DNA from 3 places in the Paraburkholderia sp. GAS41 genome. Region 2 is predicted to be linked to each of the others. Evidence: riboswitches for the same ligand, from Rfam matches in the RefSeq annotation. Region 2 holds a riboswitch; each other region holds the start of a gene.

What was found. Region 2 has a riboswitch for cobalamin ahead of P3T43_RS29320 (TonB-dependent receptor domain-containing protein). Riboswitches for the same ligand answer to the same signal wherever they lie in the genome.
Region 1: another riboswitch for cobalamin. It lies ahead of cobW (cobalamin biosynthesis protein CobW); the one in region 2 lies ahead of P3T43_RS29320 (TonB-dependent receptor domain-containing protein).
Region 3: another riboswitch for cobalamin. It lies ahead of P3T43_RS19120 (CbtB domain-containing protein); the one in region 2 lies ahead of P3T43_RS29320 (TonB-dependent receptor domain-containing protein).

The regions. Positions count from the first base shown of each region.
Region 1 covers NZ_JBNDMK010000008.1:210,046-220,584, reverse strand. Annotated here, with positions in the region: gene cobN (cobaltochelatase subunit CobN) at 1-2,304, opposite strand, end outside; gene cobW (cobalamin biosynthesis protein CobW) at 2,311-3,390, opposite strand; cobalamin riboswitch at 3,525-3,792, opposite strand; gene P3T43_RS14265 (cobalamin biosynthesis protein) at 3,924-4,373, shown strand; gene cobO (cob(I)yrinic acid a,c-diamide adenosyltransferase) at 4,370-4,972, shown strand; gene P3T43_RS14255 (cobyrinate a,c-diamide synthase) at 4,976-6,274, shown strand; gene bluB (5,6-dimethylbenzimidazole synthase) at 6,258-6,914, shown strand; gene P3T43_RS14245 (DUF4136 domain-containing protein) at 6,954-7,562, opposite strand; gene P3T43_RS14240 (CHASE2 domain-containing protein) at 7,597-10,020, opposite strand; gene P3T43_RS14235 (FecR domain-containing protein) at 10,039-10,539, opposite strand, start outside.
Region 2 covers NZ_JBNDMK010000027.1:93,376-103,914, forward strand. Annotated here, with positions in the region: gene P3T43_RS29290 (hypothetical protein) at 172-618, opposite strand; gene P3T43_RS29295 (CHAD domain-containing protein) at 1,202-2,125, opposite strand; gene P3T43_RS29300 (hypothetical protein) at 2,283-2,555, shown strand; gene P3T43_RS29305 (alkaline phosphatase family protein) at 2,608-4,089, shown strand; gene P3T43_RS29310 (TetR/AcrR family transcriptional regulator) at 4,086-4,667, opposite strand; gene P3T43_RS29315 (SDR family NAD(P)-dependent oxidoreductase) at 4,874-5,650, shown strand; gene P3T43_RS29320 (TonB-dependent receptor domain-containing protein) at 5,727-7,661, opposite strand; adenosylcobalamin (AdoCbl) riboswitch at 8,019-8,108, opposite strand; gene P3T43_RS29325 (ABC transporter ATP-binding protein) at 8,263-8,889, shown strand; gene P3T43_RS29330 (sugar efflux transporter) at 8,973-10,259, opposite strand; gene P3T43_RS29335 (beta-galactosidase) at 10,435-10,539, opposite strand, start outside.
Region 3 covers NZ_JBNDMK010000013.1:109,242-119,780, forward strand. Annotated here, with positions in the region: gene P3T43_RS19110 (GNAT family N-acetyltransferase) at 360-1,631, opposite strand; gene P3T43_RS19115 (histidine phosphatase family protein) at 1,841-2,404, opposite strand; adenosylcobalamin (AdoCbl) riboswitch at 2,580-2,707, shown strand; gene P3T43_RS19120 (CbtB domain-containing protein) at 2,738-2,947, shown strand; gene P3T43_RS19125 (CbtA family protein) at 2,961-3,707, shown strand; gene P3T43_RS19130 (cystathionine gamma-synthase family protein) at 3,851-5,134, opposite strand; gene metE (5-methyltetrahydropteroyltriglutamate--homocysteine S-methyltransferase) at 5,339-7,630, opposite strand; gene P3T43_RS19140 (LysR family transcriptional regulator) at 7,740-8,630, shown strand; gene P3T43_RS19145 (glutamine synthetase family protein) at 8,786-10,183, shown strand; gene P3T43_RS19150 (aldehyde dehydrogenase family protein) at 10,207-10,539, shown strand, end outside.

The sequences.
Region 1 (10,539 bases), on a different contig from region 2:
GCCTAGCTGCTGCAAGACTGCCGGGCGCGGACCGTCCCACACCGCCGCCCAATCCGCGGAAAGTGGATCGAACAGATGATCCATCTGAAGATCGCGTGCCAGCGCATCCATCAGACCCGCGTTGCCGCCCCGTCCATCGCCAACTGGAAAGCGGCCCAGCGCCAGCAAGGTATCGCGCCGCTGCACACCCTCGGGCGAACGGCCGAAGGTATGCAGGCCATCGCGAATCTGCGCTTCTTTCAGCTCGCACAGCCAGGCATCCACGCGGGTGAGCAGCGCGTCTTCGGCATCCTGTCCGGCCGGCTCCTTCAGGCTCAGTTCGTCATGCAGACGATGTTCGACGATGGTCGAAAGGATCGTACGTCTGAGCAGTTTCGAACGGCGCGGGTCGACCATCAATGCTTCGTAGTACTCGTCGACCTGACGCTCGAGATCCTGCAGTGGACCATAGCTTTCGGCCCGCGTGAGCGGCGGCATCAGGTGATCGATAATCACCGCCTGGGCGCGGCGCTTCGCCTGACTGCCCTCGCCGGGATCGTTGACGATAAACGGATACAGATGCGGCAGCGGCCCTAGAATCAGATCGGGCCAGCAGGCATGGCTCAGCGCCACACTTTTGCCCGGCAGCCATTCGAGGTTGCCATGCTTGCCGACGTGCACCACCGCGTCGATTCCCAAGGCGTGACGCAGCCAGAAGTAGAACGCCAGATAGGCATGCGGCGGCACGAGATCGGCGTCGTGATAGCTCGCGTAATCGCCCTGCTCGCGCGAGCGCGACGGCTGAATGCCGACGAACACCTGGCCGCAGCGCCAGCCGGAAATCATGAAGCGGCCGCGCCTTACTGTCGGGTCCTGCTCCGGCGGCCCCCAACGCGCGTTCAACGCCTCTCTGGCTACGGCCGGCAGGCGTGCGAAATGGGCGAGGTAGTCGTGGAGCGCGAGGCTCTGCAAGGCGGGACGCAGATCGCGCACGACGGGATCATTGGTGACGCCTTCGGTCAGCTTGCGCAGCAAGGCGTCGCCGTCCGGCGGCAGTTCGCCGACCCGATAACCCTGCTCGGCCAGCATTGCGAGGATGCCCACCACTGAGGCCGGCGTATCGAGCCCCACGCCATTGCCGATGCGCCCTTCGCTCATTGGATAGTTCGCGAGGATCAGCGCGAGCGTCTTGTCAGCGTTATCGAGCGTGCGCAGGCGGCACCAGCGGCGGCTCAGCTCCGCGAGAAACTCGATCCGCTCATGATCGGGCTGATACCGCACCACGTCCACTTCGGTGTGGGGACAGCGGTACGCGAGCCCCTTGAAGCTGATCGCCCGCGTGATGATGCGGCCATCCACCTCGGGCAGCGCAATATGCATCACGATATCGCGCGAATTCAGTCCATGGTGGTCCTTGACCCAATCCTCACGATTGCCGCCGCTCAGGATCACCTGCATCACGGGCGCGTCGCCAGCAAGGGCGAGCGGCTCGGGGTCGTCAATCGCCGTGGCTGCGAACGCCGTTGTGTTCAGCACCAGTGCGACATCATGTTGCGCGCACAACTGCTGCAAGACCTCGCGGCTCATGGCGTCCTTGAGCGAGGTCAGCGCAATCGGCAACGGGTTCAGGCCTTGTGCATCGAGCGCCTCGATCAGCGCATCGAATACCGCCGTATTGGCGGCCTGCAGATGCGCCTTATAGAACAGGATTGCGACGACCGGCGCGGCGGGTCGCCAGCGTGCCTGCCAGTCGGCGATCGTCGGGAGGTCGCGCGCAGGATGATAGAGCGTGGCCGCCGGCAACACGCGCGGCGGCGCCGGCTCGTGCCCCCAACCCAGCGAACGCCACGCGAGACAACGCAGAAACGCCTCGGCATTCTGCGCGCCGCCTTCGCGCAGATAGCGCCATAGCTGATGACAGAACGCCGCATCCGCGGTGCTGCGCGCGAGCAGGTTGGGATCTTCCTGCAGATCGCCGGAGAACATCGCCAGCACCTGCTGCTTGCGCGCGGCGAGCGCCACGACCTGTTCGATACCGTACGGCCAATACGCTTCGCCGCCCAGGTGATCCACCACCACGACCCGCGCATGCTGCAACACGTCTTCGACATAGAAATCGACCGATGCAGGTTGCCGCAGATAAGTGACGTTCGCGAGCCGCACGCTCGGAAAACCCTCGCCTAAACGCGGCACGGCGCTGGCGAGCAGCGACAGCGTGGTATCGGCAGAGCTGAGCACCACGATCTCGGCGGGCCGCTGATCGATGCGGATGACGCCCTGCGTGTCGTCGACGAAGCCACCCGGCGTAGTGCGCAGCAGATGCATGATCCGTTACGCCTGTTGCGCGATGCTCGTCAGGGCGGCGTCGAACGCGCGCTGCAGCACCGGCCGGTCGAGATCCGCGCCGATCAGCACGAAGCGGCTCCGCTGCGTTTCGCCGGTTTGCCAGCGGCGGTCGAAATAGCTGTCGAAGCGGCGCCCCACGCCCTGAATCACCAGCCGCATCGGCGCGCCGGGCAGTGCGGCAAAGCCTTTCACGCGATAGATCGTGTGGCTTTCGACAAGACTTTGCAACGCGGCAATCACAGCCTCGCGCGACGGCGCCTGCGCCTCCACCACGACTGAATCGAACTCGTCGTGTTGATGATCGGCGTCTTCTGCCGAGCCATGATGATCGTGCCGCAGATGGATCGTCGCCTCGGACGCCGCTTCGAGTCCGAGCAGCGTGTGCAGGTCCAGTTCGCCACGATGCGCGCGCACCACCTTGACCTGCGACGGAATCTCTTCGCGGATCAACGCTTCGACTGCGCCTTGCTGCGCTTCGTCGAGCAGATCCGTCTTGTTGAGGATCACCAGATCTGCTGCGGACAACTGATCTTCGAACAGTTCATGCAGCGGCGACTCGTGATCGAGATTCGGATCGGCCTTGCGTTGCGCGTCCACGGCGATCGGGTTGTCGGCGAACTGGCCGCTGGCTGCCGCCGGACCGTCGACCACCGTCACCACCGCATCCACCGTGAAGCTGTTCTTGATGGCCGGCCAGTTGAACGCCTGCACCAGCGGCTTGGGCAACGCGAGGCCCGAGGTTTCGATCAGCACGTGATCGATCTGCTCGCGGCGTTCCACCAGCTTTTCCATTACGGGAAAAAACGCTTCCTGCACGGTGCAGCAGAGGCAGCCGTTGGCCAGCTCATACAGTTGACCTTCGGTCTCGTTGCCCTGTTCGTCGCAACCGATGCCGCAACCCTTGAGGATCTCGCCGTCGATACCCAGTTCGCCGAACTCGTTGACGATCACCGCAATGCGCTTGCCGCCTGCGTGTTGAAGAATATGGCGCAGCAAGGTGGTTTTGCCGCTGCCGAGGAAGCCTGTCACCACGGTGACGGGGATTTTGCGCATGGGGTTTTGCATGGTGATTCCGTCGAAAGAACTGGCCGGTTCATGGGCACGGGAATTGAACAGACGAAACACGGGGACGGATAACGGCGCCGCCACAGCAGCGCGCACAGGTAATGAATCATGGACGACACGCCGCATCCCCGCGGCGTCGCCCTGCTTCTCTGGCCGGTATCCGGGCTGGCGAAAGCGCCGCTTCCCCTTCCCGGGCGAGTGATTTCTCGCCCAGTGGTTGCATGCCTGCGCGATCTTGCGCGCAGACACTGAAGCCGGCTCTGCACCGCTTGCGCGATGCCTTCGCTTACCGTTGCGGGGGCAGCACAGGTTGGTCCGGTCTCGTGAAAGTGGACGCCCTGTTTCCCGTTTAACTGCATGCGCAGGAACGCGCATACGAGCACCAAAGTGCGTGGGAGTGTAGGCTCGCAAGCCCCGTGCGTCAAGGAAACCAGGCCTACGACCCAGGGCATGCCTTGTGCTATCGTATGCGCGCGTTGGGTGCCGCCGCGTGCTCGCGCAGGCGCAGTTGAACGGGAAACAGGATGCGGAATATGTGGCAGCGGATGAATTCGGCCACCGGAAAAACACTCAGTGTCGGTGTCGGTTGTACGCAGCACAGCTCTGCGGACCAGATCTTCGCCGCCGTCACGAAGACCCTGGGTACGGCGCCGTTCGAAGCCATTCGCTGCATTGCGACCATCGAATCCAAAGCCCGGCAGCCCGGCCTGCTCGAATTTTGCGCGCGTCATGCGCTAGCTTTGCAGACCTTCAGCCGCGCCGAAATCGCCACCGTAACCGCTCCGCCCACGCCATCCGCTGCGGCCCGCAAGCATCTCGGCATCGAGGGCGTCTGCGAACCCTGCGCCCTGCTCGCCGCGCCCGGCGGCCGGCTCATCGCCAACAAGACGGTGCTCGACGGCGTCACCGTGGCGATTGCATCGAATGCATCCGGTCCGCTGTCGCCGACCACAGAATTTAACCATCAACAGGACCTTCCATGAAAACCGATCCCGAATCGCATCTGCGCATGACCCAGCGGCGTCGCGAAGGGCATGAGAAAAAGCAGGCCGAAGCGACCATCGAAAAAGGCCTGCTGATCGTCAACACCGGCACCGGCAAGGGCAAAACCACGGCCGCGTTCGGCATGGCGGTGCGCGTACTGGGGCATGGCATGCGCCTTGGCGTCGTGCAGTTCATCAAGGGCGCACTGCACACGTCGGAGCGCGATTTTCTGGGCAAAATCGCCCAATGCGATTTCGTTACCATGGGCGACGGGTACACGTGGAATACGCAAAACCGCGACGCCGACATCGCGACTGCCCGCAAAGGCTGGGACGAAGCACGGCGGATGATCGAAAGCGGCGAGTACCAGATGGTGATTCTCGACGAACTGAATACCGTGCTGAAGTACGAATACCTGCCACTCGACGAAGTGCTCGCAGTGGTGAACGCGCGTCCCGAGATGCTGCATGTGGTGATTACGGGGCGTCATGCGCCCGACGCGCTGATCGAAGCGGCCGATCTGGTCACGGAAATGCGCATCGTCAAGCACCCGTATCGTGAGCAGCATGTCAAGGCGCAGCGCGGCGTGGAATTCTGAACCATGCCGTCCTGTCCCGCCCTGTTCATCAGCGCACCGGCTTCCGGTCAGGGCAAAACCACGATTACCGCCGGCCTTGCGCGCTATCACCGGCGGCAAGGGCGGCGCGTGCGCGTCTTCAAGACCGGCCCGGATTTTCTGGACCCGATGATCCTCGCACGCGCAAGCGGCGCACCGGTGCTCTCGCTCGACCTGTGGATGGTCGGCGCAGCCGCGTGCCGCGAACTGCTTGCACAGGCGGCAGCCGAGGCGGATCTGATCCTGATTGAAGGCGTGATGGGCCTCTACGACGGCACGCCGAGCAGCGCCGACCTCGCCACCGCGTTCGGCGTACCGGTCGTCACAGTGATATCCGCCAAGGCGATGGCGCAAACCTTCGGAGCCGTCGCCTTCGGCCTCGCGCGATTCCGGCCGGAGGTGCCGTTTCACGGCGTGTTCGCCAACCGTGTCGGCTCGGCGCGCCACGCGCAGATGCTGCAGGAGGCGTTGCCGGCCGGGCTGCGCTGGACCGGCCATATTGCCAGCGCGGACGCCATCGAACTGCCCGAGCGCCATCTCGGCCTGCACCAGGCGGGCGATATCGACGATCTCGATGCGCGGCTCGATCGTGCCGCGGAGGCGCTCGCGCAAACGCCGCTGGCAGCATTGCCGCCGCCGGTGGAATTTGCCGCGCAGGCCCGTCATGAACCACCGCGCCTGCTGGACGGCAAACACATCGCGATTGCCCGTGATGCAGCGTTCTCGTTCATCTATCCGGCCAACGTCACGTTACTCGAAACGTTGGGTGCAAAGGTCAGCGACTTCTCACCGCTTGCGGACGAGCCTGTGCCGGACGCGGTGGACGCCGTCTATCTGCCAGGCGGTTATCCCGAACTGCATGCGCAGACACTCGCGCGCAACACGGTGACTGCAGATGCAATCCGGGCGCACGTGGCCGCTGGAAAACCCATCGTCGCCGAATGTGGCGGTATGCTGTATCTGCTCGAGCAACTCACCGACACGCACGGCGTCACCACACCGATGCTCGGTCTGCTGCCGGGCCACGCGACGATGCAGACCCGCCTCGCGGCGCTCGGCATGCAACAGCTCGACGGCATCCACGGGGGCATGACCGGTCATACGTACCACTACTCAAAGTTGACGACGCCGCTCACGCCGGTGCTGACGGCCAGCCGTCCGCAAGCCGACGCGCCCGGCGAGGCCGTATTTCGTGCCGGCCCGATCGTCGCCACCTATATGCACGCCTACTGGCCTTCCAACCCGGCCTTCGCGGCCGCCCTGTTCCATGGCGAAGTGTTTTAACGATTCCGACCGCGAGGCCGTCTACCGCGCCATCTACGAGCGGCGCGACATGCGGCATTTCGTGCGCGACCCTGTCGACCCCGTCGTGCTGCAACGTCTGCTCGATGCTGCGCACCATGCGCCGAGCGTCGGCTTCATGCAACCGTGGCGCATTGCGCGCATCACCGATCCGGCGCTGCGTGCGGCCTTGCACGAGACGGTGGACCGCGAACGGCTCGCGACCGCCGACGCGCTCGGCAAACGGCGCGACGAGTTCATGAAACTCAAGGTCGAAGGCATGCTGGAGTGCGGCGAACTCCTCGTGATGGCTCTGATGGACGGCCGCGAGAAGCACATCTTCGGGCGCCGCACGTTGCCGGAGATGGATCTCGCCTCGGTGGCCTGTGCGATCCAGAACATGTGGCTGGCCGCGCGCGCCGAAGGTCTCGGCATGGGCTGGGTGTCCCTGTTCGACGTGGATGCTGTGCGCAATCTGCTGCATATGCCGGAAGGCGCGCGTCCGGTGGCGATCCTGTGCCTGGGTCATGTCGACCAGTTCTATGCGGAGCCAATGCTCGAAACCGAGCGCTGGGCGAGCCGCGTGCCACTTGGCGATTGTGTGTTCGAAAACCGCTGGCCTGAGAACGACACGCCGGAATGATCCGCTGCGCGGGGCCGTGGATGCACGCCGCGCGAACAATCAGGGCTGAACCGGCTTCATCGACACCACTTTCGGGCTGCCGTCCGCCGCATCGGCGCGCAGTTTCACGCGCCAGTCAGCGTGATCCGCGAAGGGAAACTGCGCCAGCGCGCTCTTCACCAGATATGGAATCGCGTGCAGCGGATCCGCGTCGTGATCCTCGCTCACGGCACTCACCGTGTAGACCTCGCTGCCGCTAGTCTGCTCGAAGAAACGCAACGTCAACGAATGCTGATACGCGTGGCGGCCAAACAGCGAGAAGGCGCCTTCACCACCGCCGCTGCAGCCTTGCTGCGCGCAATCCGCCGATTTAACCTTGATCGCTGCAAGCCGCGTGTCGTAAGCAATCGACAACAGATAATGCGCACGCTCCCGGGCCACATCGGCAAAATCGTATTTAACGAGTTCGGCGCGGATCAATGTTTCGTATTCCATATGATCCGGCAGACCGTCCTGCAACGGTGAACGGACCAGCGCATAGCTGTGTTCCCCTTGCATCCGGGTATCGGCTGGCGCCGCCCGGACGTCGGTGCTGACGCCCGCACACCCGGTCAAGCTTAAGGTCAGGCTCGCTGCCGTCAGCGCAGCGCATATCAGCATGGCTTTCATCGTGTTCTCACTTCCAGAAAATGCAGGATGCCCATCACGCGGGCCCAGGCTGTGTGTCGTCGAGCGCCGGCAGCCATACGGTGAAGGCCGTCCCCTGGCCCGATGCGCTGACCACCTGCACATCACCTCCGTGCCGCGTCACAACCGTTTTGACGAAGGCCATGCCAAGGCCCGCGCCGCCGGTATCGGGCTGCTCGGTCTCGTGAAAGCGCCGGAACCGCTGAAACAGCCGGCTCTGCTGTTCCAGCGGAATCCCATAGCCCTGGTCGCGAATCGTACATTGCACGCGCGCCGGCAGGCCGCTCGCCGGTCCAATCGTGCAGCTGATCCGCGACGCGGGCGGGCTGTACTTGACCGCGTTGTTCATGATGTTGACGAGTGCCCGCGTCATCAGCGAACGGTCCGCGCAGATCCAGTAGCCGTCGTCGGTTTCGGCCTCGGTCGCCAGCCCGATCTGCTTGGCGTGCGCCTGCGGCCAGACTTCGTCGCTGGCGTCGATCATCAGTTCGCTCAGGCTGACGGGTTCGAGCACATAGGCTTGCGACTCGGCGCGCGCCAGTTGCACGAAATCGTCGGCGAGGGTGAGCGCGCGTCGCGCGTACCGGGCGATGCGTTCGAGCAACTCATGCACGTGGTCCGACTCGATCCGAGCCCGCTCGATCTCCACCAGCGCCAGAATCGACGCCTGCGGCGAACGCATATCATGCGACAGCAGCCGCAACGCGTCCTCGCGCAGCCGCTCGGCCGCGTGCAACGCCGACACGTCGACAAGACCCGCAATCCAGCCCGTCACTTCGCCTTCTTCGTTGGTACACATGGCATAGCGCAGCAGATGATCGCGCTCGGCCAGGTCGCGCACTTCGATGCCTTGCGCCATCAGTCCCGCGAATTCGCGCCGCGCCGGATCGAGAATCGCCGGCCAGTGCGTGCGCGCCCGCGTGTCGTGGTCCGCGTCGCCCTCGCTGCCGGCATCGATCGTCTTCACGAACGCCAGGTCGCCGAGGACCTCGCGCATCAGCCGGCCTTGCGGCATGACCGAACCCAGCCGCTCGAAGTGTGCAATGGCCGCGTGGTTGGCAATCAGTACGATGCCGCGCACGTCGCTCACCAGAATCGGCTCGGGCACGCTGTCGAGACTGTCCCAGACGAAGCGTTTCATGTCCTGCACCCGCTGCGCGGCCTGCGCCATCAGCGCCATCTGCTGCTCCAGCACGTCGCCGCCGAATTCGCCGTGGCGCTGCGGCGTTTCGGGCAGCAGATGCGGTTCATCCGCGAGCCGCTGCAGTTCCTGACGCAGATACGCCATGGTCATTTCGAGGCGCCGCCAGTTCCACACCGGATACACCACGATCAGTCCCATCACGGCGGGCGCGGGTGACATCCACAGCCGCGCGCCGTACAACAACGCGGCACTGCCACCCGTGACGAGAACGCATAGCCCGACGGTCAGCAGCAACGAACGCCGCGGCGACAGGACGAGGAACCCCGCCAGCAGGACGGCGAGCGGCACCAGCGAGACAAGAAACAGCGGCACCGCCGCGACCGGATCGATGCCGCGGCCCGTCAGCAGCGTATCGAGCACGCTCGCATGAATGTAGACGCCGGGCAGCGGCCCAAGCTCGCCAGACACCGGCGTAGCGAAGCGGTCATACAGGCCCGACGCGGTCACGCCGATCAGCACGACATGGCCGCGCAACTGCTCGGGCGGCACCTCGCCCGCCACGACGCTGGCGAACGACACATGCGGATAGCTCGCGGCATTCAGGCCGAACGGGATCAGAAAACGTGCCTCGTCGACCTTTTCCTGGGTGCGGTCGCGCACGCCGGCAAGGCCCGCGACTGGCGGCGAAAGCTTGAGTGCGCCACTTCTGAGCGCGCGCCAGGCCGGCACCATCAATTGCGGCCAGCGTGAATGCGCGTCGCCCTCGAACAGCGCCACGCTGCGGACAATGCCGTCGCCGTCGACTTCCAGATTGATATGGCCGAGGCCGGCCGCTGCGGCGGCGAGAGGCGCCACCGGCTTGACGACCACGCGCTGGCCGTCGCTGTCTTCTGGGCTAAGCAGCATCGGAAGATAGGTCGGACTCAGCGCGATCGCGTGTGCGAGTTGCGCGTCGTCCGCGGCGGGCTCAGTGAACAGCACGTCGTAGATCACCGCGGCCGGCTGCGCCTTGGCGAGTTGTTCCAGCAGGTTCGCATGCACGCTGCGCGGCCACGGCCAATGACCAAGCCGCTCGATGCTGGCGTTGTCGATTTCGACCACTACGATATCCGCGAGCACCGGCTGCGTATGCAAGGCGAGGAACCGGTCGTAGACCAGATGATCGACGCCCGCGGTCCAGCGGCCGAGCGCGCTCAGAAGGATGACCGCAATGCCGAGGCAGCCGAGCGCGCCCCATTCGAACAGGAAGCGTCGGCCGGCCGGCCGCCCAAGTCGTGCACGCGGATCAAGGCTCATGCGTGGAGGGTTTGCGTCCTAACGGGCCAGTGTGAACGACCGGATCGAGCTGCCCTTCTCGTAGAACCGGCCGTTTTCGAACTGCTCGGCGATCACGGTCCAATAATAAACGCCGCGCGGCAGATCCGTCACCACGATCTCGCCAGCCGGCAGATCGGGCCGGTCGAGAATCGGATTGCGCAGATCCGGCGTGGCCGCGAGAACGAAGCGAAAGCGCGTCGCCACGCCGGTGCGGCTCGCGAACCAGCGGAAGGTGTAGTCGCGGCTGCCGGGACGCCGCGTCGCCGAGGCACTCAGCCCCAACTGACGCCGCTCGAAACCATAGGTCTGGGGCAGGCCTTCGAGGCCGTTGTGATCGATTGCCGAGATGCGTACGAAGTAGGTGCCGTCGGGCAGCTCGCCGAAGTCGGCATGCGGCGCGCTCACCGGCAGATCGCGGATCAGGTCGAGCAGGTCGGCATCGCGTGCGATCTGCGCGCGATAGCCCGCCGCGTGGCTGTCGGGCACGAGATCGAACGC
Region 2 (10,539 bases):
AAAAATCGCCCCAAAGTTCTCCACAGAAATCTTTCATAAGCCTGTGGATAACCCGAGGGCAAGAGCGCCAAGGCATTGATAAAACGACGTTCTCGCGCACTGCTCTTGCGTGTCACATATCCGAGCGTCGGCACCGTGTAGTTATATCGCGGTGATCTCATCACCGAACGTTCACTTCCCCGACACCATCAGCCTGAGCTTGTTCGAGCCCGCTGTCGTGGCCGTGATTTGCGTCCGCCGATCACGCTCGCCGAGATAGAAATGCTGACGTGCGGGCGTGTTCATGTCGTGGGTCGCCGCCGGCAGGCAAGAGGCGATATCCGCGGCAACGGATTGCAACGCGTCCGCACTCGACCCCGCGTCATGATGCGGCGTCCACAGGCACTGATAGCTGTCGTGGCTTGCATTGCATTGCGCATCGTCGCCATACGGCTGGGCGACGCCGTTCACATCCGCCGGACTCAGACCGGTAAAACCATCCGGCGCCGCAGCGACGATCCGTTTCAAGGCCGCGCACGGGGACGGCGCGTCATCTGCGTTGGCGACGACGGGCGCGAGCGATGTCGCCGCCGCGATGGCCATTGCAATGCGCAAAACGGTGTATGTCGAGTGTTTCATGAGTTCGACTCCTGATGGCAGATCGGGTGGCGGGGCGCACTTCCGGGCCGCCGTACTTTCCGTCATCAAGCAGCACAATTCGTGCCCCTCGGCTCAAGCTTCGTCCAGGCGCCCCCGCGAAAGCTCGATCCACAGCCGCACGCTTGCAATATTAATTCGCCATCCGAAGTTATTTGACGAACCTTCAGCGAATTGATTACATGTTCAACCCTAACGTTAGGAGGATGTCACTAAAAATTAATGTTGCGACGCAGCATTTATGCGCCTATGCTAACTTCAGCGGAGCCTGGGGCCTTGTTGCCCATCAGGCCCCTAACTGCGGAGGCATACATGACACATCCGCACTCGCCTGCTTTAACGCTTCACGTGTTCGAACAGGATGGTGGCTGGCATTGGGCTCTCACGACCGAACGACAGCACGGTACGGGCAAAAAGGTAGTGGCGTATAGCGAGGACCTATTTGACTCGCAGGCATCGGCGCGCGCGGCAGGAGAACGTGCTGCAACAGACTGGCCGCATGACGCGGGACTCCGCCGGTCGGAATTTGCATAGACGCGGACCGATTTAGGCGAGGCGCTGGCTGTTAGACCATCGAACCCATCGCTCGCAATATGTCGTGCGCGTGGTGCATGTGATGTGCCGTCGCGCGTTGCAGATAGGCAATCGCGTGCTTCACCTGCTTCGCCTCGCCCAACTGGAATGCATATTCTCGAAGCAATGCTTCGCTCGTCACCAGGTCATTCAATGTACCTAGTTCGTCTTGCACCACCGTCAGTCGTTCAATGACAGCCTGGTGCCCGCCATCCAGAACCGGCGAAAAAAACTGCAGCAGATATCGCAGGTTTTTCCCCGCGATACGGACATCGTGAAGGGCCGCATAATCTGAGTCGTGCGTTGGCGCTGCTTTCCTGACGCGCTTTTTCAAAACCCTTTCGGCCGCCTGTACCCGCTCTTCGGCAAAACTTGCAATAGAACGGTCGTCACGGTGCAAATCGAGTTGTCGACGCGCGTTCACCAAAGCCTGCTCGAGTATCCGCTCCACACCCGGATTGCCAATCGCCTTCCGGCTGAACGATAACGCTTCGGCCCGATGTTCCGCGATCACATCGATCAGCACACTCAACGCGTGTTTGTCCCACAGGTCGGATGCCACAATCAGTTCGTGTAAGACATCCCAGTCTCGTGTCCGGCCAGCGGCATCGGCGAGCGACTTGAACTCACGGCGTTGCAGTTTCGCGTCTTTCTTGTCGAGTAGAGGCTCATAGGCCCACCACAACGTGCGCAACCGGCGCATTGCCACACGAAGCTTGTGCAGATCCTCAGGGGCGGCGCTGGCGTTTAGCTTACGAACCCGATCCGCAGCTTCGCCGGAAATCGACGTGGCGAGCAACACGAACGCCTCGACAACCGTCATCGAAGGGACAATCAGTCCTTCCCGTGCATGGGTTTCAATTGGGGACGGTGCAGACGTGTCTGAGATTTCAACGACAACAGGACGGAAACTCATCGTGGGAGGCGCCTTTTGTATCCGGTCGAACATTCGAGTGAGGCGGTAGGGATACTGTCACGATCCTCAGCTAAAGTCCAAACCATCGAAGGCACTGTCCTTTCCGCATTTCGCAATCCTGCATGCTGCCCCGCTTTACCCGCAATTGACGCCTCCCATGACAAACCTTCTCAGTCATCACGAGATAGCTACCCTGTTCGTGCTGTATCGCTCGCCGGAGCGCAGCGTGCGGGCCGATCTCGACGTATTGCCCCTTCAACATGCACATCTGGTTGAAGTCGTAGCCGCGGAATCCGGCCAAAAATTTTACCGCGTGACATCAAAGGGTCATGAACTCGTGCGGCGCTTTGGCCTTGCAAGCCCTGACGAATGTTGGGTCGAACCCGTCGCAACTGCCAAGGTCGAAGCCTCGGGACGCATGCACGCCTAGCGCGATGTCGTACCGTGCCTGAGCCTGCGTTCCCTGCAACGCGCGCCGCGCCATGCAGTCCGTCCGCCGCAACGAGATCGACGAGGGAGAATTCATGGCTAACCAGCTTGCCGCGATTGAGCATGTAGTGGTCCTGATGCTGGAGAACCGATCGTTCGATCACATGCTCGGTTTCCTCTACGCGGATCAGCAGAATCAATCGCCTTCAGGCCAGAGTTTCGACGGACTAACCGGCACTGAATCCAACCCCGCCGCGAATGGCGAAGCCGTGAAGGTCTACGCGATTCAGGCGAGCGACAGCAACGCGTATTTTCAGCCCGGCGCCGATCCCGGCGAAGGCTATAGCGCAACGAATTCGCAGTTGTTCGGCACCATCAATGCGCCCTCGCCGCCTGTTGCCACCAACCAGGGTTTCGTCACCGACTACGTCTACACGCTCGGCTGGGAATCGAAAGAACCCAGTTGGTCAGTGCTGCCAGGTACCGTGGCCTCGAACATCATGGGCATGTACACGCCGGCGATGTTACCGGTGCTCTCAGGACTGGCGCGTGGCTACGCGGTGTGCGACCAGTGGTTCAGTTCAGTGCCTACCGAGACGCTGCCGAATCGCGCTTTTGTCTGCGCGGCAACGAGCCAGGGGCACATGGACGACAAGACCCGAACCTATACCTCACCGAGTATTTTCGGCTTGCTGTCGCAGCACGATCAGAGCTGGATCATCTACGGATACGACCAGCCCCCGCTCACGCGGCTGAACTTCCCGGATACGACGAACGCGTCGGACGACCACTTTGGTCTCTTCACCGACTTCCAGAGCGCGGCACAAAACGGCACGCTGCCGGCCTACACGTTTCTCGAACCGAGTTGGGAGTCCACCGGCAACAGCCAGCACCCCAACTACGATGTCGCCTTGGGCGAACAGTTGATCCACGACGTGTACTACGCCTTACGCAGCAACGAGGCGCAGTGGAACAAGACGCTGTTGATCATCACGTACGACGAGCATGGCGGCTGCTACGACCATGTCGCCCCGCCTCTCGGTGCCGTGCCGCCGGATCATTCGGCGGGCGAGTTCGGGTTCGACTTCAAGCGTTTCGGGCTGCGCGTACCTACCGTGCTGGTTTCGCCATTGATCGCACCGGGCACGGTGTTCCGCGTTCCGGAAGGCACCATGCCGCTCGATCACACCTCGATCCTGAAGACGGTCGAGACGCGCTGGAACCTGCCCGCTCTCACGGCTCGCGACGCAGCCGCGCCTGACGTGGGCGAGGTGCTGACGCTCACGACGCCGCGTAGCGACGATCCGCTCGCTTCGGTGAGCGTGCCGCAATCGGGCGGCATCCACGCCGCGACGGCGGAACTGCCGTCGCATCTGCAACAGGTCCACGCGGATCTGGTATCGCGCCTGCCCGTGCCCGACACGAACGGCGGCACGTTTCATCAGATGCCGGTCTTGAAGACCCGCGCCGAGTACGCGGATTACATTGCCTCGCGCACCCAGGCATGGCTTGCGAGTCGTAAGACGGCGGCCTAACGACCTGCATCATCCTGCGTCATCACCAGCGCGAGCGATGACGCGAGAATCGATTTAGCGAGCGCGTCGTCATCTACCGCGCGCGCGAGCGTGATGGCGCCAACAATCGTCGCGACGATACCCAGTGCCGCCTTCTCGTCGCCGCTCGACGTGGCCTCAGCAACACGCGCCGTGAGGTCATGCAGATACCGCGTCAACAGCGCCCGCACATCGGCGCTCGCATGCCGCGCCTCGCCGGCTAATGCGCACAGCGCACACCCCTCGCCTGGATTCTCCATGTGGCGCTCGTTCAGGAACATCTCCGCGATGAACCGCAGCGGTGTCCCGCCAGGCTCCCCGTTATCGGCCTCGTGCGCCACGATGCGCTCGCGGCTTCGCTTCAGCGCATATTCGAGCGCCTCTACGATCAACGCATCGCGCGATGCGAAGTGCCCATAGAACGCCCCATGCGTGAGCCCCGCGCTGCGCATGCAGTCGGCCACACCGAGCGCCTCGATGCCGTGCTCGCGAATCTGCCGCGACGCATTTTCCAGAACTCGCTGCCGGCTCTCAGCCTTTTGTGCCTGCGAATAGCCCATTTTTTTCTCCGTGACGCTTGACAATCTGCATGACGAGCATAATACTGAAAATGTGCATGACGATCAACATACAGATTGACCGGATGTTGGCAGTGCTCGTGATGGTTCGGATGCGGCTGCGCTTCAGCGCCGCGTAACAGGTCTCACAAAGCGAGGAGCCGCGGCTCTAAACGCGCTCTCGCGGCGTACTACACAGGAGAAGGACGATGCGTTTTACTGAAAAAACGGCGCTTGTAACGGGCGGCAACAGCGGTATTGGCTTCGCGGCGGCACAACTTTTGATCGCGGAAGGTGCGCGAGTCGTGGTTACGGGGCGCGATCGCGCGAAGCTGGACAGCGCAGTGGCTGAACTGGGTGAAAAGGCTCTTGGCATCGCGGTGGATCTCGACGATCCGCTCGCCATCGATTCGATGTTCAAGCAGATTCAGGAGGCCTACGGCTCGCTCGACGTAGTCTTCGCCAACGCGGGCATTTCCGGTCCCACGCCGCTCGGCGGCACGACCGCCGCCGCGTTCGAGGCGATTCTGCGCACCAACCTCACCGCGGTTTTTCTCACTGTTCAAGGCGCGCTGCCGCTGATGAGCGCCGGTGGTTCGATCGTCCTGAACGGCTCGGTCATGCGTGAACTCGGTTCTCCGGGCTCAGCCGCGTATTCCGCCACCAAGGCCGGCGTAACCGGCATGGCGAAGGTGTTTGCATCCGAACTCGTCACGCGCGGTATTCGTGTAAACACGGTGATCCCGGGTGGCACACGCACGCCGATCTGGACACGGGGCGCACGCGTCGGCGCAACCCTCGATGCCACCGAAGAAGCGCTTGGGGCGGCGATCCCGCTCGCGCGTTTCGCCACGCCTGAAGAAGTGGCCAAAGCCTTCTTGTTCCTCGCCTCAGATGACGCGTCGGGAACCACCGCGGCGGAAATCGTGGTCGACGGCGGCACGACGGGCGCACCGTGGGGCGCACCGCTGTTCCGCAAGGGCTAAAGATAGCGCGCGAGAAATTCGCGCGTAGGGTTGACGGGCTGGCCGCAAGCGATCGATCGCTTGCGGCCAGGCTTGCTTAGAACGTGTAGGAAATCTTACCGAATGCCGTCCGTCCCAACGAGTTGTACCCGTATGCCGTCACGTATTGCCGGTTGAACAGATTCGACAGGTTTGCAGATAGCGTGAGATGTGAATTGATCTTGTACGCCGCACGCAGCCCGACCGTTGTGTACGACGGCAGGTAGATGGAGTTCGCCTGGTCGTCGAACGTCGAGCCGCCATAGAGCAACGACACCCCCGTGCTAAGCGCGTGCAAATGGAACTCGTCCCACACGTGGTCGACGCTCAGGCTGACCGTTTGACGCGGGCGGCGATTCAGCCACGTCTGGTCCGTGACGTCCTGCGGATTCAGAATGCCGACCGCGAGACTGACGGGCGTCGAGTTGCCGAGCGTGCCCTTGTACGAGAGGTCGATGCCCTGAATGTGCGCCCGGCCTACGTTCACTGGTAGAAATGTCACCGAGTCGTACGTGATGAGATCGTGGACACGCGTGTCATAGATAGCGGCCGTGAAGGTACCGAACGACGTGGTGGCGTCCAGTGCTGCCTCGACCGTATCGCTGCGCTCGGGCAGCAGGTTCGGATTCGCGTAGCCCGGATAGTACAGATCGTCGAAAGTCGGCAGACGGAATGCGTTGCCGTACGAGAGCCGCGCCGTATAAATCGGCGTGATTGCACAAGCTACCGCGACATTGCCCGTATTGACCGACTGCCCCTCGACAATCTCGTGACGCCCCGCGAGGAACACGGTCAAATCACCTAACGTCGCCGATTGATGCAGTGAAACGGCGGAATCGTTGCGGGTCGGAACGCCTGTGGGAATGTCGACGGGCAGGAAGGCTTGTTCGCGTGAGAAGTCGTACGCGAGCTTCGTTTCGCCGGACAGCGGCAGGTTGAAAAGACTCAAACCGTGCTCCTGATGGGTCAGCGAAGTCGACGTGCTCAAACGCGTCGAATCGATTTCGTCGGTCGGGATGCCCGGAGTGTTCGTATACAGGAACTGACGATCGTTCGCGTAGCCGACTGACTGGTCGAACTGGGTGAACGGCGTGATGTCCAGGTGGAATGCCACGCCCGTCGTCAGCTGATGATCGAGTTGCCGGTCGTCGCCGCCCGCATCGTCATACGAGAGATCAGACTTGTGGTACAGCGCAAACGTGGAGATCGACCAGTTATCGTGTGCATAGCCGAGGCGTGCGTCCACGTTCTGCGCGTGGTACGGATTACGGCCATCCTCGTGGCCATAGGCCCATGGCGCGGTCGCGTCGATGCCCGCGGTGTTGTAGTCGTGCAGGCCCAGCGAGTACGTCAGACCGGACAATGCCGCGAGCGGACCGGTGGACGGGATCGCGCCCGACGTGCGCACCTGCGTGTCGAAGGTCTTGTTCGAGCCGCCGCCAGCGGAAATCGTGGTCTGGTTCGGCTGATTCGACGCGTGGTTCGTGAACAGTTGCACCACGCCGCCCATGGCGTCGGCACCGAATGACGCGGCCGCAGGGCCCGAAATGACTTCGACACGATCGAACGCGGAGGTCGGCAGATCCGCCCACTCGACCTGGCCGGTGGTCGCGGAACCGACGCGGATACCATCGATGAACACCGCGACCTGATTCGCCGATGAACCTCGGATACTGACGCCGGCCAACGAACCCGGCCCGCCGTTTTGCGTAATCGTGACGCCCGGCAGCGTGGCGAGGGCCTGCGTGATACTGGGGTCGATGGGAGACAGCCGGGCCAGATCCGCACGCGTGAGAACCTGCGTCGAGGCGTAGCGCTGATCGAACGATTGCGGCAGGTGCTGGGTGTCGCCGGTGACGAGAATATTCGGCAGCGTGGTGGCTGCCGCAGCCTGTTGATCCGGCTGCGGTAACGACACGTCGTCCGCGGCATGCGCAAGCTGGCACGCCGAAACGGTCAGAGCCGAAGTGATGATCAAACGACGGAACTTCATAAGGGACAACCTGATTATTAGAAGAATGGATGACATGCTGCGCACGCGAACGCAATGGTTCGAAGTCCGATGCATGTCATTACAAAATGCTTTCTTTTGCGAAACCGGGGCAGCGCTAACCGCAGCGGAGTGTGGGCGGCACCATCATCTCGCGGGCCGCCTGATTAGCGCACCTTAGCGACCTGCGTGCTCGCGCGCCGATGCAAGCGCCAATAGAAACGCGCAACGCAGACTCGCAACGGGACACGAAGCGGAGCCATCGGCGGAATAGGGGTCTAGCTGGAAGTCCGGCTCACAGACAAGGTCGGTCATGCAGATATCTCCAGGGGATTACGCGCCCCAAAGTCGGAAGAGGGATACGACGCCGAGGTCTGACTTCCGGTTCAGGCTGCAACCGGTCACAGTGGCGCGACCGCGCTGGATTTTCACCAGCTTCCACGAGTCGTACGGGCGGTATTTTACGGGTGATCCGATGCCGGTTGAATTTTTTCTGGCCTGGCGTGGGAGGGATTAGACACGGCAGAACGCCCATGCAGCGCGATCAGCACGTCTTCACCGTCGAAGGAATGTAAACTTGTCAGTCTGAGAAAACGGATGAACCATGCTTAGATTCGACAACCTGTGCAAACGCTACGGCGAACGCACTGTCTTTTACGGATTGCATTACAGCGCCAGCACGGGCTGCGTTGCGCTGAACGACGAAAGCGGTAGCGGCAAGTCCACCTTGCTCGCCGTTCTCGCCGGAGAGATCGAACCAGACGCGGGCGAGGTCTGGATTGGCGGCCATTCGCTGCGTACCATTCCGCACGCGGCGAAATCCGCCCTCACCTACATACCCGAAGACTGCCTGACGTTTCCGCTCGAAACCGGGCGTGAGTTTCTCGAACGCGTGGCTGCGCAAAGAAATGCGACGCTCGAGCCATACACGCTCGAACTGGCAAAGCGCTTTGGCCTGACGTCGCATCTTGAGAAACGCTTCGAGCAGATGTCGTTCGGCACGCGCAAGAAAATGTTCCTCACGGCGACTTCGGTTGGCGCGCCCACTGTCGTCATTGCCGATGAACCTGCCGGCGGGCTCGATGCCGCCGCGCGCGCAGTGCTGGTCGATCTGTTTAAAGAGTTGGGCAAGCAGCGGGTGGTTTTCTTTACGAGCTACGATGCCGCATTCACGCAGGCGTGCGAAGCAAAATCGATCAGTTTTGCAGATCTTGCTACCGCGAGCCCATGAGGCTCTTGTGAGGCTGATGTCGCGGCTTGCACGTACGAGCCAGCGTCATCTTCCCCGTTCAGATCGAGCCCAATGCCGGACGCCTAGCGGCTCGGCCAGCGCTCCTGAACGTAGCGCGCCCAGCGCCGCCACGGTGGATCTGCGAACAGGATCAGTGCCACCAGCGCGAGACAGCCGCAAAACAGGAAGGTGCCCCGATAGCCGACACCCGCGACCAGCAACCCCGATAGCACGCCCGACAGAATCGAGCCGACCCGCGACGAGTTGAAGAACAATGCCGTGGCCGCCCCGGGCGTGCGCGGCATCAGATCCTGCACGTAAGTCATGCCAAGACACGACGTCACCGCCACCACGAAGGCGTTGAGCGCCTGCATCGGAATCAGCAACGACACGGAACCCACCGCGGCCACGCAGATGAAATACAGCATATGCACGCCGGCGCACGCTGCAAGCCAGCGCAGTTTGTTGAGCGTCGCACCGCGGGCGCCGAGCGCCAGCATCATCGGAATTTCGAGGAAGGCGCCCAATCCGAGCATGATGGATACGTCGATGCTCGAGCCGTGCAGACCGCGCACGACATAGAGCGGCAACACGATCATGGTCGCGTTGGCGGCGAGGCCGATCAGCGTCAACGCCAGCACCGAGCGCCAGATCACGCGCGACGACGCGACCGGGTGAACGAAATCCGGCTTGACCGGCGTCTCGGGTTCGACCGTGGTGACTTCCAGCGATGATGCCGGATCACCGGGCACGTGGTCCGGCACCTCGGGCAAGTCCTCGACCGGCGCCTCGTGCATGCGCCAGATGATGACGCCCGATGCGACGAAGCACGCCGCCGCGAACAGAAACAGCCCATAGAAGCCGATCCCGGCCAGCACCAGCGCACCCACGGAGGGCCCGAATACCCACGCCACCGACAGCACCGTGCGCAGCGTTGCGGTGGCAAAGGTCCGTTCGGACTCGCTCGTCACGGGCAACGCCGCGCGGCCGAACGAAAACACCAGCGACAGGGCCGAACCGCCCGCGCCGAGAAACGCGATCCCAATGATGAGAAGCGCGCGGTAATCGCGCACGAAACACAGCAACAGAAATCCGAGCGCCGCTGCGCCCAGCGCCGCCAGCAGCAGCGTACGGTGATGACCGTGGCGATCGGACCATTTGCCGGCCCAGCCGCTCGCCGCCACCCCACTCGCCGCAATCAGCGTCATGAACAGCCCGAGCTTGAGCGGTGTCATGCCGGCTCGCTCCACACCGAACAGCGACAGGTACGGCGCGGTGAACGACATGGCGACCCCGAGCATCAGCGTCGCGCCCGCCAGCGACATGAAGGACGGGATGCGCGTGAGACTGACGAGCCGGGAGTAGTTCATCGATGAGGTCATGCTGACTGCATACACTCGGACGGGGAATCCGCTCAGTGGATGTAGCTAGCTGTCGGCAATGGCACGCGTGCCGACCTCCCCGGAAGGTGGCCGGCACGACGCACGGGTGAACCGGCAGTATGCCAAAGCTTGCTGGATCGCGTTAGCGCGCCCGCTGCCGGCGTCAGCGCATTTCGATCCACGCAGCGATGTCGCAGGGTCCGACTTCGGCGCCCCCCAGCACAAAATGCGCCCCTACCGGCGCCTGCACACGCCACGTCGTCTCGCC
Region 3 (10,539 bases), on a different contig from region 2:
ATGGCGGCGAGGCGCGGGGAAGGTCATAACGCGTTGAATCTGGCGGACCAAAGCGTGCGGCGAAGTCCGTTGTTGTGGTCCCGACTGACGCTGATTGCTCAAAAAGGGACAAGCAAATACGACAGAGCCAGTGTGTTTCGACCCTGCAAACACCTTGTCGGTTTAATTCGATTGCCTTTCTCGTCGCCTACATCATCGTCAATTCACCCGCAGAGCGTCAACCCTGGTGTGTACGCTCGCGCACACACCAGCCACTGACCGGATGTGCGGTTTCAAACAGATGAGGCATCGAGCCGCGACGGTCTATCGTTCGCTGCGAGGATGTGAGGACGGGGAGGAGGGAGCGATGAGCGCGGGCTTCAGGGCGTGCTCGGTCCCTTTAATCGGTTTTGCAGCCGGTTCGCAATAAGCGCATGGAGCTTGCGTTTCACGCGTGCGGCCAGAGCGAACAGTAACGGCAGTTCGACGAGCCGGCCACGCGCGCCGAGCACGATCAAACGTTTCTCGTGCCAGGTCTGCTGGTTCGCCCAGCGCGCTTTGTAGTCGCCGTGCAGAGGCCGAAAATCGAAATCGCGGCCATGCGCGTGCGACCATCGGACCATGAAGTCAACCAGCAAGGCACCGACGGAATAGGTGCTGAACGCCTCTTCATACGTGGTAATGAAGTACTCGACCGATTTCGCGCCGACCAGGTTCACGGATGCCGCGACCGGAACGCCGTCCATCTTCACGAAGGCAACCAGCGGCGTCGTCTTCAGGTCAAGCCGCGACGCCATCCCAATGAAGAAGTCGCGTACCCGATCGTCCATCAGATAAGGCGTGTCGACGCCGCGATCGACTGCCCATTTTCGTTTGTTCGCGAAGAGCCATGTCAGCACCGACTCGGCGTCGGCGACTGTCGTGCTCCAGCCAATTTCCAGCGCGCCCTTCGCTTCGAGCCGTTTGCGGTTATAGCGCAGACTCGAACGGAGGGCCTTGGGCAGCGTCGCCAGGAAGTCGTCGTAGCTGGGAAATTCATTGAGGCGAATCGAATAGCCGTCGAGGCCGCGCCACCGTGCCGGTAGCCGGGCCAACACCCAGGACTGAGGTATGCACTCGAGCGAAGCTTCCAGCGGGCCGTCCACTTGAACCATGCCGATCTCGAGAACATCCGCATTGACCTGCATCACGCTTGCCAGCGCGACCGCATAGCGTTCACGGATTGCGTCTGCGTTTCCGTCGAGGAGCGGCCCACCGTATTCTTCATCGCTGCCGCAGGTCAGCGCCTTCGCGACTCGCAGCACGCCCTTGCGAACGATCGAAACGGGCCACAAGGACAGCAACACGTTGTCACGCCATACGAGCGCGACATTCACCACACCGCCCATGGCAATGACACGGCTGGCCGCCAGTTCGCAGTATTCGAATGTCAAACACGGCGAGCCATTGTCGGCCACCGCAGCAAGCGCATTCCACGGCTGACGCAAGGCCGCAAACGCAGCGAGTGTTTCGATCACGACGACTTCTCGTCGATACGCCACGGCCTCGTCCAATTCGGACAGATTGGCCGCTGTATCAGGGCACCTGTTGCTACCGACCTCGTCCATTTCCGCCATGTGAGCGCCTTCTTCCGACGAAACACTCTCATCCACGCCGCTACGCCTTCTCCGTCACCCATCGCTCAACGCGATTGGCTGCCGGGAACTGTTCTTTGCTGAACCGGGATTACGTATTGCTGGAGGCGACGCGCTGCGTGGGCACGACGACATTACGTGGTACCTCGTTCGCGCAGTCAACCAGTATATTTTTTTCCAGCGCTCACGTTTGTGTCACGTATAGCGAACGGAATCGACACGCGCCATCATGACTGCGCCGGCCACCATGTCCATCCGCGAGTCGAACGCCGCAATTCGACAACGGAGAGTGGCGCGATCTCAATGCGAGAAAATGACAGCGCGGGCGCGCGCAGTGCATGGATCAGAGCGGCACGGATGACTGAGGCATGTGTAACAGCGACCACACTCGCCGTCGGGTCCAACGCATCGAGCCATCTGCCAACCCGCGCGAGAAGCTGGACGAAGGATTCGCCGCCATGCGGAGCCGCATTGGGATCGCGAGTCCATGCTGCCAGTTCATGTGGTGTTTCGTCCGCGATATCCGCAAGCCGCCGGCCGCGCCATTGCCCATAGTCCAGGTCCGCGAGTTCAGACGCGACCCGTGGCTCGATGCCGAACGCCCGCGCAGTATCACGCGCGCAGGCCGCAGGACTACTGAACGACATCGCGTCTTCGGCTACGGCCAGATGCTCCCGCCAGGCCATGACCTCCGCCACACCCCGTGCGTCCAGTGACTCGCCAGCGGGGAACCTGCCCTGACGCATCGCGGAAGTCGCTGCGTGGCTGACCAGTAAAACACGCGTATTCATCGAGTCCTTTCAGTTGAAAGCCATGCTGCTGCACACCAATTTTTCCTTTCGTTTGAAAGCCATACAGATTGGGGAAATGACAGCTTGCGTTTCCCCGACCGGCAAAGTCCAGTCTGAAAGCCATATCGATCGGGCAAACACCAGCTTGCATTTCCCCGACCGGCAAAGTTTAGCGCGTAGAATGTGCTCTGGCGCGGAGCACGGAAGCCGGTGTAAGCCCGGCGCGGTCGCGCCACTGTAAGCGGTCCATGTACGAACCGAAAGCCAGACCCGAGCTCCGCGCCACTTCTACAATCCACTATTGGGGCGCGTAACCCCTGGAGAAAGTCAATCATGACTGACGCTGTCTTTAATCCGGCCGCCGAGCCTACTCCCATTCCGCTGCGTGAACTGATGCCATGGATTATCTTTGGTGGCCTGATCATGCTGCTCGCCATTTATTTCGTCGGTGCCGAAGAGGGTGCGACATCGCTCGTACCCGGCATGTACGTCCACGAATTCGTCCACGACGGCCGCCACCTGCTTGGCTTCCCCTGCCACTAACGCGGAGTCCAACATGGTCGGCAAATTGCTGGTACGCGGCATGCTTGCGGGCGTGGCCGCGGGACTCCTCACGTTTAGTTTCGCCAAGCTGGTCGGCGAACCCCAGGTCGATCAGGCCATTTCCTTCGAGGCCAAGGCCGATGCGGCAAAGGGCGAGCCGCCTGAGCCCGAAATCGTCAGCCGGCATACGCAAGCCGGGCTGGGTCTATTGACCGGTGTGGTGTCGTTTAGCGCCGCCGTCGGCGGACTGTTTGCACTGACGTTCGCCTACACGTTCGGCCGCGTCAGTAAACTGCCCGCACGTCCGCTGTCCGCGTGGCTCGCGCTCGCGGCCTTCATCACCCTCGTGATCGTACCGAACATCAAATACCCGGCCAATCCACCGTCAGTGGGCGACCCTGAGACGATCGGCATGCGCACCGGGCTGTTCTTCCTCATGATCGCCATTTCAATTGCCACGATGGTGTTTTCGCTCAAGGTACGCAAGCACGCCATTGCCCACCTGGGCCAATGGAATGCGTCGATCGTAGCGGGCCTCGTCTTTGTCGTGATCATCGGTGCCGTGCAGCTGGCGCTGCCCGTGATCAACGAGGTGCCGGCCGCGTTCCCCGCAGTCCTGCTGTGGAAATTCAGGGTTGCGGCGATCGGCATGCAGGTGATCTTGTGGACGACGATCGGTTTGCTGTTCGGCGCGCTCGCCGAGCGTGCCCAACGCGCGGCATCGACAGACCGGATGATCGGCAAGTCGGCTTACCTCTGAGGTGTCAGGCGTTGCAACCGCTGACTCGGTTGCGCCCTTCCCTCGTACGGATGCCGAACCATCTGTAGCATCCTCGTGAAACGCCCGCCACGCAGCGGGCGTTTCATCTTGCTTCGCTCACGTCTGGCGTTTCACGTCTCGCCTCAGCAGTGTTCCAGCGCGTACGACAGGTCGGCGATCAGATCGTCCGGATGCTCCAGTCCCACGGACACCCGAATCAACCCCTCCGACACACCCGCCTTCGCACGCGCTTCAGCGGGCACGCCGGAATGCGTCGTCGAGGCGGGGTGACAGATCAGCGACTCCGTGCCGCCAAGACTCACGGCGGACTTGAACAACGACAGACCATTGATGAGTTTGAACGCCTGCTCGCGGCCGCCGTCGAGAACGAATGCGAACGTCGAGCCCGGCCCCGTGCATTGACGCCGATAGACCGCCTGATAGGTAGGGTCCTCGATCAGCTCCGGGTGCAAGACCTTCACAGGATGATAAGGATTGCTCGCGAGCCATCGCGCGACGGCGCTGCCGCTGCGCGCGGCCTGCTCCATCCGCAGCACGAGCGTCTCCATGGAACGCGTAATCATCCATGAGGAATGCGGATCGAGTTGCGAGCCGAGCATGCTGCGGATCGAGCGGACTTTCGTCACCAGGTTGCGGTTGCCGGTGACGCCGCCTGCCACCAGATCGCTGTGGCCGCCAATGTACTTCGTCAGTGAATACACGCACATGTCGATGCCCTGCTTCACCGGCTTCTGATACAGCGGACCCAGCAGCGTGTTGTCGCACACCGAAAGCGGGCGATAGCCGTGACGCGTTTCGAATCCATCGATCTCACGCCGCAAGCCTTCCATATCGAACAGGGCATCCGTCGGGTTGGCCGGGGTCTCGATGTAGCACATCCGCACCGGGCCCTTTTGCGCTGCCGCTTCGAGCGCATCGTGAATCGCCTCCACCGACAGCCCATCCTCGATCACCTGCGAGCGAATGCCCCACTCGGGCAAGAACTTGGCAATCAGCGTTTCGGTGCCACCGTAGAGCGGTACAGACTGAACCACACAATCGCCGGGCCGCAGGAATGCCAGCAAAATCGCGGCAATCGCGGACATCCCGCTCGAAGTCACCACCGCGGACTCGGAGCCGTCGAGCAGCGCAAGACGGTCTTCGACAATTTCCAGATTCGGGTGATTGAAGCGGCTATACACGAGGCCCGCGCTTTCGCCCTCCGGTGAAGGCTTGCGGCCCGACACCATATCGAAGAACTCGGCGCCGTCTTCGGCCGTGCGAAACGCGAATGTCGAGGTCAAAAAAACCGGCGGCTTAACGGACCCTTCCGAGAGAAAGGGATCGTAACCATACGACATCATCTGAGTTTCAGGGTGCAGATCCCGATCGGCGATCTTGCGCTTGTGATAGTTGCGATAGGCCATGCTTTGCTCCATGCCACGTCGTAGCGAAGGTAGAACGATGGTTGCAGTCCCAGCGCGCATGACGCCCAACGAGCATCGTCCCTTGGGCTTGCGCGTGACCATGCTACTCCCTCACGACGTTTCGCAGCGCGAAGCGGGCGCACGAACGACAACCGGCCACGCACAGGTGGCCGGCTTTGCTTGCCGCAGGCGCTACGGGGCGCCTTAGACAGAAGCGCGCAACGTTCTGGCAGCGGCAACCATGTTCGTCAACGCCGGAATGACTTCTTCCCATTGACGCGTCTTCAGACCACAGTCCGGATTCACCCACAGCCGTTGCAGGGGGATGCGTTCTGCGGCTTTCTTCATCAGTTCAACGATGTGTTCCTCGCTGGGGATATTCGGCGAGTGAATGTCGTACACACCCGGTCCGATTTCATTCGGGTAGTTGAAGTGATCGAACGCGTCTAGCAGTTCCATGTCCGAGCGCGAGGTTTCGATCGTGATGACGTCGGCGTCCATATCGGCGATCGACGCGATGATGTCGTTGAACTCCGAATAGCACATATGCGTGTGAATCTGCGTTTCGTCGTCCACACCATTGGCGGTGATACGGAACGACGCGACGGCCCAGTCGAGGTATTCCTGCCATTGCGACTGCCGCAACGGCAGGCCTTCACGCAAGGCGGCCTCGTCGATCTGGATGACGCGCACACCTGCCTTCTCCAGGTCCAGTACTTCTTCGCGGATCGCCAGCGCAAGCTGGTAGCACGAAACCGAGCGCGGCTGGTCGTCGCGCACGAACGACCAGTTGAGGATCGTAACGGGGCCGGTCAGCATGCCTTTCATCGGTTTGCGGGTCAGCGACTGAGCGTACCTGATCCATTCCACCGTCATCGCCTTTGGGCGGCTGATGTCGCCGAACAGGATGGGCGGTTTCACGCAACGCGAGCCATAGGACTGCACCCAGCCGAACTGGCTGAACGCATAACCATCGAGCTGCTCGCCGAAATATTCGACCATGTCGTTACGCTCGGCTTCACCATGCACCAGCACGTCGAGGCCCAGCGCTTCCTGCTCGCGCACGCTGCGTTCGATCTCGGCGCACATCGCGGCCTTGTACCCGGCTTCATCCAGTGCACCGCTCTTGAACTGACTGCGGGCATGACGGATGGCGCCGGTCTGTGGGAACGAGCCGATGGTCGTGGTCGGGTAAGGCGGCAGCTTTAGCAGCGCGGCCTGCTTGTCGGCGCGGATCGGATAGACGTTCTTGCGTTGACCCAAGGCCGTATTGATCTTTCCGAGAGCGGCTTTGACCGCCGGGTTGTTCACGCGCGGCGACACACGACGCGCCGCAATGGCGGCGCTGTTCACAGCCAGTTCTGCCTTGACGGCGTCGCGGCCCTCGTTCAACGCCGTCGCCAGCACCTGCAGTTCGCCCAGTTTTTGCAACGCGAACGCGAGCCACGAACGGACTTCCGCATCCAGCTTCTGCTCACTGTCGAGATCCACCGGCACGTGCAGCAGTGAGCACGACGGTGCGATCCACAGGCGTTCGCCCAGTTGCCGCGCAGCCGGTTCGAGCCAGTCGAGCACGCTCGCGAGGTCAGTCTTCCAGATGTTGCGACCGTTGATGACGCCCAGCGACAGGACGCGGTCTTTGGGCAGTTGGGCAATTACCGCATCCACTTCAATGCGGGCATTGATCGCATCCAGATGCAGGCCCTGCACCGGCAGCTTGCAGACCAGCGGCAGATTGCCCAGCAACTGCCCGAAGTACGTCGCCAGCAACAGCTTCACCTTACCGTTGGCGAGTGCTTCGTAGGCCGTGACATAGGCTTGGTGCCATTCGCGCGATAGTTCGGTCACGAGCATCGGCTCGTCGATCTGAACCCATTCAACGCCGTGCGCCGCCAGCGTGGCCAGCAATTCCGCATAGACGGGCAGCAGGCGCGGCAACAGCGCCAGCTTGTCGGAGTCGTCTTTGGCCTTGCCGAGCGCCAGATACGTCACCGGACCGACGATCACCGGCTTGGCCTTGACGCCTTGCGCCCGCGCCTCATCCAGCTGTTCCAGCAGACGCGACGCATCCAGGCTGAATTCCGTGCTCGCGCTGAACTCGGGGACGATGTAGTGATAGTTCGTGTCGAACCACTTCGTCATCTCGCCGGCCGCGACGCCGCCGCAGCATGCGGCGTGGCTCCCGGCATCCTTCGCCGAGCGGCCGCGGGCGACGCGAAAGGCGTTGTCGAGGGGATCGCCGTGAAAACCTTGCACGCGTTCCGGCAGGTTGCCGAGCGTGAAGCTCATGTCCAGCACCTGGTCGTAGAAGGCGAAGTCGCCCACGGCAGCCAGACCCAGGTCAGCCTGATGCGCCCAGTGGCGCTGACGCAGGTGGGCGCCGAGCGCCTTCAGTTCGCCGAGCGAGGACTCCCCTTTCCAGTAAGACTCGAGCGCGAATTTCAGTTCGCGCTTCGTGCCGATACGTGGGAAGCCGAGATTGTGTGTTGTTGCCATGGTGTCGCCTTGCTTCGGTCAGGTTGCGGATGCTGCATCCTAGCCACGGCGATTGATGAAGTAAAATGGTGATAATTCACCAAACCATTAGTTTTATTCATACTCAACCATGCTTGAGAGAATTCATCTGGCTATCGTCCAGGCAGTGGACAGGTACGGCTCGCTGACCGCAGCGGCTGACATCCTGTGCGTGACGCAATCCGCGCTGAGCCACTCCATGAAGAAACTGGAGCAGCAGCTCGGCACGGATATCTGGTTGCGCGAGGGCCGCAGTCTGCGCTTGACCCAGTCCGGCGAATACCTGCTCGCGGTGGCCAATCGCGTGCTGCCACAACTGGATCTCGCCGAGGAGCGGCTGCATCAGTACGCACAAGGCGAACGGGGCGCACTGCGCATTGGCATGGAATGCCATCCCTGTTATCAGTGGCTACTCAAGGTGGTCTCGCCGTATCTCGCGCGCTGGCCGGACGTGGATGTCGACGTCAAACAGAAATTCCAGTTTGGCGGTATTGGCGCCCTGTTCGGCTACGAAATCGATCTACTCGTGACGCCGGATCCGCTCTACAAACCGGGCTTGCGCTTCGAACCGGTGTTCGACTACGAACAGGTGCTGGTCGTGAACCGCGAGCATCCGCTCGCCAGCGTGGACTACGTGAAGCCGGAGCAGTTGACGCAAGAGGTGTTGGTCACCTATCCCGTGGAGATCGACCGGCTCGATATCTACAATCAGTTTCTGATGCCGGCTGGCGTCACGCCTCGGCGTCACAAGGCCATCGAGACCACCGACATCATGCTGCAGATGGTCGAAAGCGGCCGGGGCGTTGCGGCGCTACCCCGCTGGCTGGTGGAAGAGTACGCGGGCAAGATGAACCTCGTGCCGGTGCGGCTGGGGCGAAAAGGCATCGCCAAGCAGATTTTCCTGGGTGCGCGCGAAACCGACACGGAAATTGATTACCTCAAGGCCTTTATCGAGCTGGCGCGCATGCCGGCTGCTATTTAGCCCTTTAGCCGCTTCACGGCAATCACCGCAATCGCATCGGGCATTACTCGAACCGATCGTCACCATAAAGAATTCCGATTGTTGTTGATCTGGACTTTTCGGGTTCCTAACATGAATCGACGGTACGAAAAAACGATAACGCGGAGACACTGTCTATGGATGCGCACGCCGGGCCCGAACGGGCCATTAAAACAGTAGAGGATGCGATTCGTCTGGTGGAGGCAAGCCGGCTGACGCATATCAAGGTCGGTCTGTCCGACGTCGATGGCATTCTGCGCGGCAAATATCTGCGTAAGGATAAATTCCTCGCGGCGCTGCGTGCGGGTTTCGCGTTTTGCAATGTCGTACTGGGTTGGGACGTGGACGACCAGATGTACGACAACACCCGCTATACGGGCTGGCATACCGCCTATCCCGACGCCATGGTCCGCATCGTACCGGAGAGCTGCCGGCGTTTGCCGCTCGAACAGGGCGACGGTGAAGACATGTTGTTTTTCCTTGCCGAATTTGCCGAGGATGCCGAATCAATCTGTCCACGCGGCCTGCTGAAGCGCGTGCTCAAACGTGCCGAACAGGCGGGATTCGAGGCGTTTGCGGCGCTGGAATATGAATTCTTCATGTTCGAAGAAACGCCGCATTCGGTGCGCGAAAAGCACTACCGTGACCTGAAAAACTGGACACCTGGCAATTTCGGCTATTCGGTGCTGCGCAGTACGGTTCAGGGCGACTTCTACCGGCAATTGCTCGACCTGTGCGAGCAGATGGACATGCCGATCGAAGGCCTGCATACGGAAACCGGGCCTGGCGTGCTAGAGGCCGCCCTGGCGTTCGACCACGCGACTGAGATGGCGGACAAGGCCATGTTGTTCAAGACGTTCACCAAGGCGCTGGCCCAGAAAAACAATCTGATGGCCACGTTCATGGCGAAATGGTCGCATGACCACCCGGGACAAAGCGGCCATATCCATATGTCGTTGCGCGAGAAGAGTACCGGCAAGTCGGTGTTTTACGACGAAAGCCGTCCATACAATATGAGCGCGAGGCAAGCCAGTTTCATGGCGGGTGTGCAACGCTACCTGCCTGAATTCATGTCGATGTTCGCGCAGACCGTGAACAGCTATTCGCGTCTCGTGCCGGGTTACTGGGCCCCGCTCGATGCCACCTGGGGCGTCGAGAATCGCACCACGGCCTTGCGGCTGATCCCTGGTTCGGAGAAATGCCAGCGTGTGGAAGTGCGCATCGGTTCGGCCGACGCGAATCCCTATATCGCATTGGCAGCGGCCTTGGGCGCCGGCTTGTACGGAATCGAACAGGGCCTTGATCCGGAGCCGATCGTTCAGGGCAACGCCTATACCCAGGAATTTCCCGGCCACCTCAAATTGCCCAACACGTTGTGGGAATCCGCACAGCGACTACGCCATTCCGAAGCCGCCAAAACCCTGTTTGGCGAAGCGTTCGTCGAACATTTTGTGGCGACCCGCGAATGGGAAGAACGGCAGTTCCGTCGGCATGTGACCGATTGGGAGCTGGCGCGTTACTTTGAAATTATCTGAGCCCAAAACCACCCGCTCCCATGATGAAAGACGAACTGGTCAGCCTTAGCCCGATCGACGGCAGCGAATTCGTGCGCCGCCCGTATGCCAGCGAAGCGCATATCGGGCAGACACTGCGCAGCGCGACGATTGCCCAGAAGGCGTGGGCCGCCATGCCGCTGTCGGAACGGCTGGCGCTGGTGGGTCGCGCAGTCGATTGCTTTGGCGAAAACAAAGCCGCCATCGCCGATGCGATTACACGCCAGATGGGACGCCCGCTGCGTTACGCCGGCGGCGAAGTGGACGGCTTCGCCGCACGCGCACGCCACATGATGGCGATTGCGGAAGACGCGTTGAAACCCATTCAGGTGGTGCCC